2 regions of the Planctobacterium sp. AWH2_060 genome follow, and region 1 is predicted to be linked to the other one. Evidence: riboswitches for the same ligand, from Rfam matches in the RefSeq annotation. Region 1 holds a riboswitch; the other holds the start of a gene.

Evidence for each region. Region 1 has a riboswitch for thiamine pyrophosphate ahead of ACXAD8_RS00090 (TonB-dependent receptor). Riboswitches for the same ligand answer to the same signal wherever they lie in the genome.
Region 2: it holds a riboswitch for thiamine pyrophosphate, as region 1 does, so the genes downstream of both, thiC (phosphomethylpyrimidine synthase ThiC) here and ACXAD8_RS00090 (TonB-dependent receptor) in region 1, are expected to answer to the same signal.

The regions. Positions count from the first base shown of each region.
Region 1 is NZ_JBSWTG010000001.1:19,044-25,040, reverse strand. It holds gene pnuC (nicotinamide riboside transporter PnuC) at 1-74, opposite strand, end outside; gene pnuC (nicotinamide riboside transporter PnuC) at 142-732, opposite strand; gene ACXAD8_RS00095 (YkoF family thiamine/hydroxymethylpyrimidine-binding protein) at 732-980, opposite strand; gene ACXAD8_RS00090 (TonB-dependent receptor) at 990-3,080, opposite strand; TPP riboswitch at 3,142-3,248, opposite strand; gene ACXAD8_RS00085 (hypothetical protein) at 3,598-4,248, shown strand; gene ACXAD8_RS00080 (hypothetical protein) at 4,416-5,997, shown strand, end outside.
Region 2 is NZ_JBSWTG010000001.1:3,495,364-3,501,360, reverse strand. It holds gene ACXAD8_RS14915 (serine hydrolase domain-containing protein) at 1-34, opposite strand, end outside; gene ACXAD8_RS14910 (Ada metal-binding domain-containing protein) at 261-1,637, shown strand; gene ACXAD8_RS14905 (methylated-DNA--[protein]-cysteine S-methyltransferase) at 1,637-2,140, shown strand; gene ACXAD8_RS14900 (DMT family transporter) at 2,153-3,055, shown strand; TPP riboswitch at 3,136-3,271, shown strand; gene thiC (phosphomethylpyrimidine synthase ThiC) at 3,382-5,301, shown strand; gene ACXAD8_RS14890 (FAD-dependent oxidoreductase) at 5,305-5,997, shown strand, end outside.

The DNA of each region.
Region 1 (5,997 bases):
AACACCACGTAGGTCAAAAAACAGCATATTGCCAATATTTCGGTAACGGGATGGGTGGCAATATCAATCAGCATGCTTATATTCTTATTGTTATCCGCTTAAGTGGTTTATTGTCAGAATCCGTACCCTTTGCTAATTTCGTTAGCTAACAACCCTGTCTTCTAACCGCCAGTTTAGATAACCTTTTACCGAAAACACAACATAAATTAAAAATAAAACCGTGGTCAGGAACAACTCCTGTTGAAAACACAACCAGGCAGTAAAGCTATTTATGAAAAACCAGTACAACCAATTTTCCAGTATTTTCTGGGTCAGCATATAGGTGACAAAAGCACTGTATACCGCTATGGCCACATCCAGGAACAGGATGGCTTCGGAACTGAGAAACTGTACTATCTGAAATAACAATACCGACACCCAGAACAAGCCTAACATGACTTCAATATTGCGGGTTAGGCCCCACCGTTGAACCTGATTAGGCTCGGTTTGATCCATCTTCCGCCAGGTCAACCAACCATAGACAGCCATTAGCAAGTACCAGGCATTGAGTACTGACTGAAAAAACAAACTGGTTTCCCAAAAAATCCAGGTGTAAAGCGCCGTGCTGGCCAAAGCAAATGGCCAGCACCAGAGCTGTTGTCTGGCAGCAAAATGCACATATAACAACGAGCACAGCACCGCCACAACTTCCGCAAAAGACTGCGCTATTAGCTGTTGCCAAAGCAGCTCCATCACAATTCGAGATCACTGTTTAAAAATTTACAGACAAACACCGCCTTATTGGTTTCCTGAAAGGTTTGCAGTATTTCGGATTTCAACACGGCCATAACCGCATTAAATTCCCCTGTCATTTGTGTGCTCATGGCATTGGTTTTAACCATCACCTGTTGTGCCTGAGCCAGCCGCTCTACCGTGGCTTTAATGATTTCCAGATAACCATCGGCCAATGGGTACAAACTGACTTCCACTGAAATATTCATGACGCCTCCTTAAAAACGATAATCGACTGTGACGCCCAACTGACGCCCGTTGCCAAACTGCAGATAGGGTTCCGGGGTTTCGTAAAAGTCACGCGGATCATTACTGAAACCACCAAACCCTCTGACAAATACCTCTTTGTTGAAAATGTTTTTACCCCAGATGGACAGTGTCCAGTCCTGCCAATCGCGGGTTAAATTAAAGTGCCACAAGGTATAATCGCCCGACTCCACTTCATGACCGTCAGAAAATCGATAGCTGGCTTTGCCATCCGCTTCTACCGTTAAACGCCAGTGTTCAGCAAAGTCCAGATTAAAGCCTATATTATACATATAGCTAGGAGATTGCGCCTGGTCCTGCTCATCGATGTATTCACCTTTCGCGTTGGTATACCCTTCAAAACTGGCATCCAGAAGTCCCAAGTTCGAGAAAATCTCAAAATTTTCCGTCAATTGGTAGTAACTTTCAACTTCCAGACCGAAGTTCTTACCAATATCGGCATTAGCAATAACATCAACAAAGCTCACCGCATTGTTGTCGGTGTTGGGTTCAACTACAAAGTCACTAATTTGGGTGTTTTCTCGTTCCATGTAGAAGAGTGAAAAGCCCACATATGCGGCATCATCAAAGTATTGCTTGGCACCGAACTCATAGTTCCAGGTGTATTCACCTTCGAAGTAGATATCTTCCTGAGGCACCCGAGGGTCGGTATTAAAACCGCCTAACTTGTAGCCGCGATTAACACTGATGTAGGACATTACATCTTTAGTTAACTGGTAATCCAGTACAGCGCGTCCACCTACAAAGGTATCGTCTTTGCTATCGACAAAACCGGCGTTATCACTGTAATCAATGCTGGCCTCTTCAAGTCTTAAACCCAGGGTCAGGGTTAACTTGTCAGTCAACTGAGGGTAAATTTCACCATAGATAGCTTTGTTATCCAAAGCATAATCACTGCTGAAGTCAGTGTCCGCATAAGTATATTCTCTTAGCAAATCCTCATCAGTAGACTTGAAGTAAAGGCCCACTACCCAATCGGTTTCAATACCAGAGAAATTTAAAGGCTCTGCGGACATCAGTCTCAAATCCAGACTATCGGTGTCGCGCTCTCTGAAGTAATGATCGGTAGATGAATATTCCCAGGGATGAAAACCAACATAGGTCCAGTCTTCATCATAGCCGTAGTCTAAATCAGAGTCGCTGGTAGCCAATGTTGTTTCCAGAGTCACCTTGTCCATTTTCCATTGCAGTTTAGTGCTGAATGCCACGGTTTCCTGTCGATCAAACCCAGGTTCATCCGAAATCGTGGTGCGAATGTTATCCAAAGAAAAGGCATCATAGCCATTGTCTACATCGTAATAATGCAGCGCGAAATCAAGGGTAATATCGTCGGTTGGCAAATAGCGCACTTTCAGGCGTGAAGAAAACTCATCAACATTATCGGTGTCGTCGCGATCCAGATAATCATTGCGTATGTAACCATCGCTGACGTAATGCTGCACTGCGGCGCGATATTGCCACTGCTCGTTAATAGCGTTGCCATAAGCAGCAGCCAGATTGTAGCTGTCTTTTTGCGCTACCGAGACACTGGCTTTGCCGCTCTCGATTCCATCCGGGTCGAAGGTTTTTAACTTGATGACGCCCGCCAGTGAAGAAGAGCCGAAAGCAGTACCCTGAGGGCCTTTTAGCACTTCCACCTGTTCAACATCAAATAAAGTTGCAATCGCCATAGTGCCTGAAAAGTCCAGATCATCTACGAAAAAACCTACCGATGGATTATAGGGTTCAGTGAATTGGCTGCGCTCACCAATACCGCGAATTTGCACAAAACGGGCTCTACCGGCACCACTATTAAAATTCACGTTTGGTGCACTGTCTAACATCTCACTTAAAAACTGCGCCTGACGTTGTTCAATATCTTGCGCAGATAAAATGCTGGTACTGGCTGGAAGTTCGTTTTCAGATAATCCGCGAAAGTCAGAGGTAATAACAATATGTTCAATAGATTTGGATAAGAGGTCAGCGTCCTGTGCCCAGGCTGAAGGCCCTGTCGATGCGGCAACGGCTAAACTGACTAATGACGTTTTAAAAAATGTATTCACGGTAGGATCTCTTCCTGTTTAAACATGAAAAGATCCGGCATTTCGGCTATATGATGAGAAACAATATATGTTGTACCATCCCTACGCCGGTATTATCCGGATCAGGTCTGGGGTTTTGATTTGCAAGCAAATCAATCTCAGCGCTTTTTTGCACCCCCTGGCTGCACAAAAATGATCAGAATTTGTACTCTGCATCATAATTTGCAAGCGCATGGTAACACTGAATCAGTGGGATACCAGCCATTTTTTTATGAAGCTAATTTATGATGCCGAACTCATGGGCAATTTTCATACCTATTTTATTTAAAATCTCCTTATTTATTGAATTTTGCAGCATTTTTTTGCTAAAAGATGAACTGTTAGCCTAAAAATGGACTTTACAGCGTCGATACATAACTGAGCTATTAGGCGAAAAAGCCAGAAAATGCTCTTTTCGCCCAAGAGCTACACACCTCTCCGTGTACCTTATACATGTGAACAGGGAGAGTTCAAATCTGATGAAATCGAGGAAATATAGATGAAAATGTTGAGTACAAAAACAGCAATATCATGCTTGGTGTTAGCTTCTTTGGTAGGAAGTGTGAATGCTCAGGAAACAGCAAACTCTACTGCTTCAGTAACCATTCAAAACTCATTTACTTTAGCAGAATCGCAAGCGCTTAACTTCGGTACTATTACGGTACAGGGTGAACAGGATACTGATGCAACATTAGATGGTACCGTTCAGGCACAGGTGACTGTTTTTGCAAACGGCAGTACACCTACTTCAGGCTCTACGGGTACGACTGATACTGACGCCGGTGATAGAGATGCTTCAGCAACTATCATCACAGCGGGTCAGCCTGCTATCTTTGATATCTCTGGTGCAGCGGCCTTTACAACATTAACCATCTCTGTTCCAGCCGATGATTCAGTGACACTTTCGGCGCCTTCAGCACCACCTTCAAACGGCACATTCACCATTACTGGCGCGGATCTCTACGATAACGCCAATGGTACAGACATTACTGTATCTTCTGATGCTGGCACCATAACTACTGATGCCGGCGGTGCGGCTCAGTTTGCCTTTGGAGCAATACTAAACACTGAAGATGCAACGGGTGCAAATACCACTTCGTACATCGATGAAACGTATACCGGCAGTTATGCTATTACGGTTTCATACTAAGTGATTCGGGTGCGAGACCAGTTCTCGCACCTTATCCAGCCCGAATTCACTTGTGACCGACCAGAGCACGATTATGTAGAACAAGTATCGTCAAGCTAAGGTCAACACGCTCTAATTATTAAAAATATAATTATCAATTAATTAGCGAGTCATTGAGTCACCTTTTAATGCGTACCCTGATAATGTTCGGCTTAACATTTTGCATCACCAATGCAGTTGCTTCAGAGCAGAAGCAAGAGCCAGGCTTCTATCAATCACAAAAATTTCGCACCCTGGTAAACAACATTCAGACTAAATATGACGCCATGGTTACTGTGCAGCTGAGGGATGACACAACCGGCAATGAACGATTTGTCGAGGGAGAAGAACTCTTTGTCACTACGCAAATTGGTGATTACCTGTTTGGGGAAATGTTCGCCAAAAAGAATAGTTCCAATGTCAGGTTTGCATTAAGCAGTTTTGTTGAAATTTTAGACTTCCCGATTGAAATTCAGAACAAGCCTTTCAAAGCTGAAGGATGGTATGTCGCTGAAAACAATCACTTTGCCCTGTCCCGGGCGGATCAAAACGAGTTATGGGTCACCATTAATGAAGAAACTTACCTGGTTCCTGATGACGCCTACGAGTTAACTGAAGACGAAATTTACATTGACGCCGACACCCTTTCAGTGTGGTTTGAAATCAAGATGAGTTTTGATTTTATTGACCTGATGGTGGTTTTAGCGCCGAAACAACCCCTTCCCATTCAGCGTCGCCTGGAACGGCAGAATCGCAATCTCAATAGAAATCAGCGGAGCCCTTTGCCTGTCTTACCACCAAAAGAAGATACCGGCTATACCGCAATATCGCCGCAAACACTGGATGCCTTAGTCAGCGTCAGTTATAACAACGACCAGCTCTCAACCTTGTATAGTCTGCAAGGCGGCCGTGACCTGGCCTATTTCCATTCTAACTTTTTTCTCTCCGGCACTGATAATGACCCTCTGACGGACGCCCGTTTGGTGTTTTCCAAAGAATCAAATCAAAAAGATCTGTTAGGTCCGTTGAATGCCGCCAGACTGGAAATCGGGGATATCACGGGCACGAGAGTGGGCGGGGCCACAACCGGCGCGCAATCCAGAGGGGTTGCTATCTCAAATGTGGCTTCCAACGCCTTAAATGACATTGATTTTACCAATCTGGTGGGTGACATTGCGCAAGACTGGGACGTTGAACTATACCGCAATGGTATTTTACTTGATCAACGTTTACGGGTGCAGACTGGCCGATACGAATTTAATGATGTGCCTTTGATTTATGGGGTCAATGATTTTGAGTTGGTGTTTTATGGTCCTCAGGGCCAGGTCAGAACAGAACAAACACAATACATCATTGAAGGCAATCTGCTGGGTAGCAACGAAATTCAATATGACCTGTCGTTAGAAGATGTGGGAAGTTCATTTTTAAATGTCGGAAGCAACGAGAGTGACTCTGCGATAAACCCCGGATACCGGTTGAGTGGAAAATACAGCTTTGGCCTGTCGGATTCCCTTTCAGCCCGAGTGGGCCACACCAATGTGTTCGGTGGCGACAGCGACTCTAATACTTATTCTGCAGGTGGCAGCCTGACTATCAACAATGATTTTTTACTCGGAAGTGATCTAACCTACAATGATGCAGGCACGGCCAATATCAATGTAAGTGCCCGCACCAATGTCTATGATCAGTCTGCCAATCTCAACGTACAATACAGCGAGACAGGCTTAGATA
Region 2 (5,997 bases), 3.5 Mb from region 1:
GCAGGACAACAATACTAAGGCGCAAAAAAATCAACCAAAACTCCGGCAAAAATAACAACTTACGGTTTGCACGCGAACCTGAAGGCAGCCTACAAACACGCTATTATCGCGATTAAGTGCTGTGCTTGCAATGCCACACAGCTGAACAATTAGCCTGACGGCCAGGTTTTGCTGCCACATTCAGTTCCGGTTTCGTCGCATTCGGTGCAAAAAATAACGTAAACTGGCGCTAGTATCGAAATAAAAAACCGGACCAAAAAATGAATTCACAGCAATGGCAACAAGCCAGAATGAGTCGTGACAGGCGCTTTGACGGTCGCTTTTTTGTGGCTGTGAAAACCACAGGTATTTTTTGCCGTAATATTTGTCCGGCTAATTTACCCAAAGAAGAAAATGTCGAATATTACGCCCATGCTGCCCAGGCGCTAAGTCAGGGCTATCGGCCCTGTTTGCGTTGCCGACCGGATAGCGCTCCCAGCTCCTTTGCCTGGATGGGCGTAGAAACTACCGTGGCCCGCGCCATGCGGATATTGCGGGAATGCCCGGAATCCGATTTGCAACAGGTAGCTGACAGATTGGGCATATCTGATGGGTATTTACGCAAGCTGTTTCGTCAGCATTTAGGAGTATCGCCAAAACAGTTCCAACTAACCGAGCAACTGTTGTTCGCCAAAAAGCTGTTGCACGAAACCAATTTAACGGTGGAACAGGTAGCGGTCACCGCAGGCTTTCAGTCAGCCAGACGATTGCAACAGAATATGAAACAAGCCATGCAATTGACACCTTCGCAAATTCGCCTGAAACAAGCCGAATCTGCCGGGCAATTGCAATTGTATCTGTCGTACACACCGGATTATTGCTGGCGTCAGGTAAGGGATTTCTGGGGTGTTCGGGCTGTGCCGGGAATGGAAGAGGTTACCGAAACCAGCTATGCCCGCAGTTTTAATTGGCTGGGCCAAAAAGGTTATTTCAAAGCAGAAATCGAGCCTGAACGGTTTCGCTTTCGCGTAACTCTGAACATGGCGAGTTATAGTGAATTGCGGGGCGTTCTGCAAAACATCAAACGCATTCTGGATTTGGAAGCGGATCACAATTTGGTGCAACAGGCATTACTCAATACCGGTTTAACTGAGCAGCAGTTAACTGTTGGCATACGTATTCCGGGAGTCTGGTCTTTGTTTGAAGCGGGATGCCGGGCAGTGTTAGGGCAACAGGTGTCGGTTAAAGCCGCAGTAAATAAAGTGGCACAGCTCACTGAAGAGTTAGGCGAGCCTGTCAGGCCTGAGGCTGGCTCGGAAGGCGTCGCTGTTAACCGCTTGTTTCCTACGCCGGAAGCAGTGGCCAACAGTGACCTGGAATTTTTCAGGATGCCGCAAGCCAGAAAAAATGCCTTAAAAGCGCTGGCGAAATTTATTCATGAGCAAGGTGAGCATACCTCGCCCGATGAATGGTTACAGATTAAAGGGATTGGGCCCTGGACTATTGCCTACGCCAAAATGCGTGGGCTGTCTGAGCCAGATATCTGGCTGGGTACCGATTTGGTAATAAAACATCAGATTAAACAGTATTCCCTGAATACCGATGCCGCTGCTCCCTGGCGCAGTTATCTCACTTTCCAGTTATGGGACAAAGCATAATGAACAGCAAAACTAACCGCATTTATGATTATCTGAAGACGCCATTGGGATGGCTGGAGATCGCTGCAAGCGATGGGAAATTGCGCCATATTCTGTTTGTGCAGGAACCCGAGCATGGGGCATCGTCAGAGACGGTATTAACAGAAGCAAAACAACAGCTTGAGCAGTACTTTGCCGGTGAGCGCAGCGTATTTGATTTGCCACTGGCCCCCGAGGGCACCGATTTTCAGAGCAAGGTTTGGCAGGCGCTGTTAACCGTGCCATATGGCGAAACCTGTAGTTATCTGGATATCGCGCAACAACTGGGTGACAGCAAAGCGGTTCGGGCTGTGGGAGCGGCCAATGGTAAAAATCCGCTGAGTATTGTGGTGCCTTGTCATCGGGTTATCGGTAAAAACGGTAAATTGACCGGTTATGCAGGGGGATTGTCCAGAAAAGCATGGTTGCTACAACTAGAATCAGGGCAAAATAGCGCGAAGCAACCCTCTTTCTGGGATGAGTAACAGGACAGTAATATGCAGGCTAAATCTTATCTGGAGCTTTTGATCCTCGGCGCGCTGTGGGGCGCGTCATTTTTGTTTATGCGCACAGCATCGCCAGAGTTTGGTGCCTTTTCTTTGATCCTGTTTCGGGCTTCGATTGCGGCTGTGTTTTTACTGGTGCTGATGGCCTTTATTCGCCGTCATGAAATGCAGCAAATTCGCACTCATTGGCGACATTTGGTGGTGCTGGGATTAACCAATACCGCCATGCCTTTTACCTTATTCGCCTGGGCCACACTGTCGCTGGAAGCCGGGCTAACCGCTACCCTGAATTCCACCGCGCCCATGTTCGGTGCGCTGGTGGCCTGGCTGTGGCTAAAAGACAAAATAGCGCCAGCCACCATCTTTGGTTTAGTGGTGGGCTTCACTGGGGTGTTCATCCTGATGTCAGAAAAGATTTCCGATGACGCTATGTTGCTGCTGCCCATTATGGGGGCCTTGTTTGCTTCCACTTGCTATGGCTTTGCCGCTTGCTATTCCAAGCTCTATGCAGCGGGAATGAAACCGCTGGCGGTGGCTACCGGCAGTCAGGTTTATGCCTCTTTGATGTTGATTGTACCTGGCGTCATCACTTGGCCAGATGTGATGCCGTCAGTCAGCGCCTGGCGGGATGTGATTTGCCTGGGCATCGCCTGTACCGGCGTAGCCTATATTCTGTATTTTCGTATTTTATCCCGCGAGGGAGTCAGCAAAGCTCTATCGGTAACCTATCTGGTGCCGCTGTTTGCCTTTATTTGGGGCTGGTGGTTTATCGATGAGCAGGTTACCCAAACTATTTTGCTGGGGGCAGCGACCATTTTATTGGGTGTGGCGCTCACCACCGGCATGCTTAAGTTGCCGTCGAAGCTCTGGCTGGCAAAGCCGGAAACTAAATAAGTGATAGCGCTTAAGCAGAACTTCTTAAAATCCATATTGACACAGCGCTTAGCGCTAAAGTAAGTTAAAAGGGAAATTTATACTTCTTGTCGGAGTGCCGGATTTTTCAGTGATGGGTGAAGCCCACAATTGAAAAATTTTGGCTGAGATCGCAGTTGCGGGATCCGTGAACCTGACCAAGTTAATACTTGCGTAGGAAACAAGAAAGCAAGCCTCAAAATCCAGGAATAATCCAATTCAGGTACTTTCCGGGACGGTTGTGGCGGCTTCCTGTCCAGCTTCTTCTTATTTCTGACAAGACCGATTTAACACAAAGAGGTCTTATCATGACAACCAATACAAAAAATGCTCGCCAGCGCCGCGCTGAAGCCGAAGAGTTTATTCAACAATTGCGCGGCTATGATTATCCCAATTCCAAAAAGATTTATGTAACTGGCTCGCAACCCGATGTGCGCGTGGGCATGCGGGAAATTCAACTGGCCGACAGTCTTATCGGTGGTAGCGAAGAAAATCCACAATATGAGCCGAATGCACCAGTACGGGTTTACGATACCTCCGGTGCCTACGGTGAACCTGACGCTGAAATTGATGTGCGCCTCGGCTTGCCAAGGCTCAGGGAAGCCTGGATTGCCCAGCGACAGGACTGCGAAACGTTACCTGCACCCAGCGCCGGATTTTCTCAGCAAAGGCTGGCGGATGAAGGATTGGATCACATTCGTTTTGAGCATTTACCCGCTATTCGCAGAGCCAAACCCGGAGCCAATGTCACCCAAATGCACTATGCCAGAAAGGGCATCATTACCCCGGAAATGGAATACGTAGCGATTCGGGAGAACATGGGCAGAACCAAACTGGCCGATGAGATACGCGCTGCGCAACAAAAAGGCGAGTCTTTTGGAGCCAGTATTCCCGAACAAATCACCCCGGAATTTGTGCGTCAGGAAATCGCCCGCGGAAGGGCAGTACTGCCCTGTAATATCAACCATCCGGAAAGCGAGCCTATGATCATAGGTCGCAACTTTCTGGTAAAGGTGAATGCCAATATTGGAAATTCCTCGGTGACCTCTTCCATTGAAGAAGAAGTGGAAAAGCTGGTGTGGTCCACTCGTTGGGGCGCAGATACCGTGATGGATTTGTCCACCGGTCGTTATATCCACGAAACCCGCGAGTGGATTATTCGCAACAGTCCTGTGCCTATCGGCACAGTTCCCCTGTATCAGGCGCTGGAAAAAGTGAATGGAGTGGCTGAAGACCTCACCTGGGAAATCTATCGCGATACCCTGATTGAGCAGGCAGAGCAAGGCGTTGATTACTTTACAATTCACGCCGGTGTTTTGTTGCGCTATGTGCCTTTAACAGCGAAACGGGTGACGGGCATTGTTTCTCGTGGCGGCTCTATTATGGCGAAGTGGTGCCTGGCCCATCACAAAGAAAACTTTCTCTACACTCACTTTGAAGAAATCTGTCAGATCATGCAGCAGTATGACGTCAGCTTTTCCCTGGGTGATGGCTTGCGGCCTGGTTCGATTGCCGATGCCAATGACGCTGCGCAGATGGCAGAATTATCCACCTTAGGCGAACTTACTAAAATAGCCTGGCAATACGATGTGCAGACTATCGTGGAAGGGCCAGGACATGTACCCATGCAACTGATAAAGCACAACATGGATGAACAGCTCAATTTGTGTCACGAAGCGCCATTTTACACCCTTGGCCCACTGACCACCGATATTGCGCCTGGCTATGACCACATCACCTCGGCCATTGGCGCGGCGCAGATTGGTTGGTACGGCACAGCGATGTTGTGCTACGTGACACCCAAGGAGCATTTGGGGTTACCGGATAAACAGGATGTAAAAGAAGGGCTAATTACTTACAAGATAGCTGCCCATGCTGCCGATCTGGCAAAAGGCCACCCAGGTGCGCAAATTCGCGACGATGCCTTATCTAAAGCGCGTTTTGAGTTTCGCTGGCACGATCAATTTAATCTCAGTTTAGATCCGGAACGAGCACGAGAATACCACGATCAGACTCTGCCGCAGGAGTCTGGCAAGGTGGCGCATTTTTGTTCCATGTGTGGTCCCAAATTCTGCTCAATGAAGATTTCTCAGGATGTACGCGATTACGCAGCGGAGTTGGGCGATGAAGTGATTGAGATTCAGATGCTGGATATTGAGGCCGAAATGCAACAAAAATCCGCTGAATTTAAATCCTCTGGTAGTGAGCTTTATCATCCGGTGAAATAAACCATGCATATTGCAATATTAGGGTTTGGCTTGTTGGGGCGTTTGTGTGCACTGCAGCTTCTCGGGCGTGCCAGGATTACAGTGTTCAGTGCTGATGATCCGGACATGCCGCAAGGGGCAGGTGCAGTAGCGGCGGCCATGTTGGCACCATTGGCGGAAGCGGTACATTGTGCTGAGCCGCGTTTGTTGTCTTTAGGTAAAGAGTCAATGGCGCTCTGGCCGCAGCTTTTGGCCCAGTTACCTAAAGCTGTGTGGTTGCAGCAAACCGGCACTTTAGTGGTGTCTCATCATGCTGATGATGCACTGCTTGCGGAATTTCAGCAGCGCACAGGCCGCTGTCAGTCAGAACCCAATCCTTGGTTAGACAGGTTGGCGATTGCTGAGCTGGAGCCAGATCTGCCCGCTCATTTTCGACGGGCATTGTGGTTATCCGGTGAGGGGCAGTTAGACAATCGCAGTTTTTATCGTGCCAGCTTGCAGGCCTGTCAAAGAGCTGGGGTGACAATGCACTGGCAAACGCCGGTTGATTCCTTATCGGGAGCACAATGGGCAACAGAGTGGACCAAAGGACGTCTAGCGGGGCAAGAGTTTGATGCTGTGCTGGATTGTCGCGGGTTAGGTGCCCGAAATACCCTGGCTCTGACTCCCAATCCCGTATTCGGTGCAAACACAAAACAACAGGAAGCAGCGCAACGC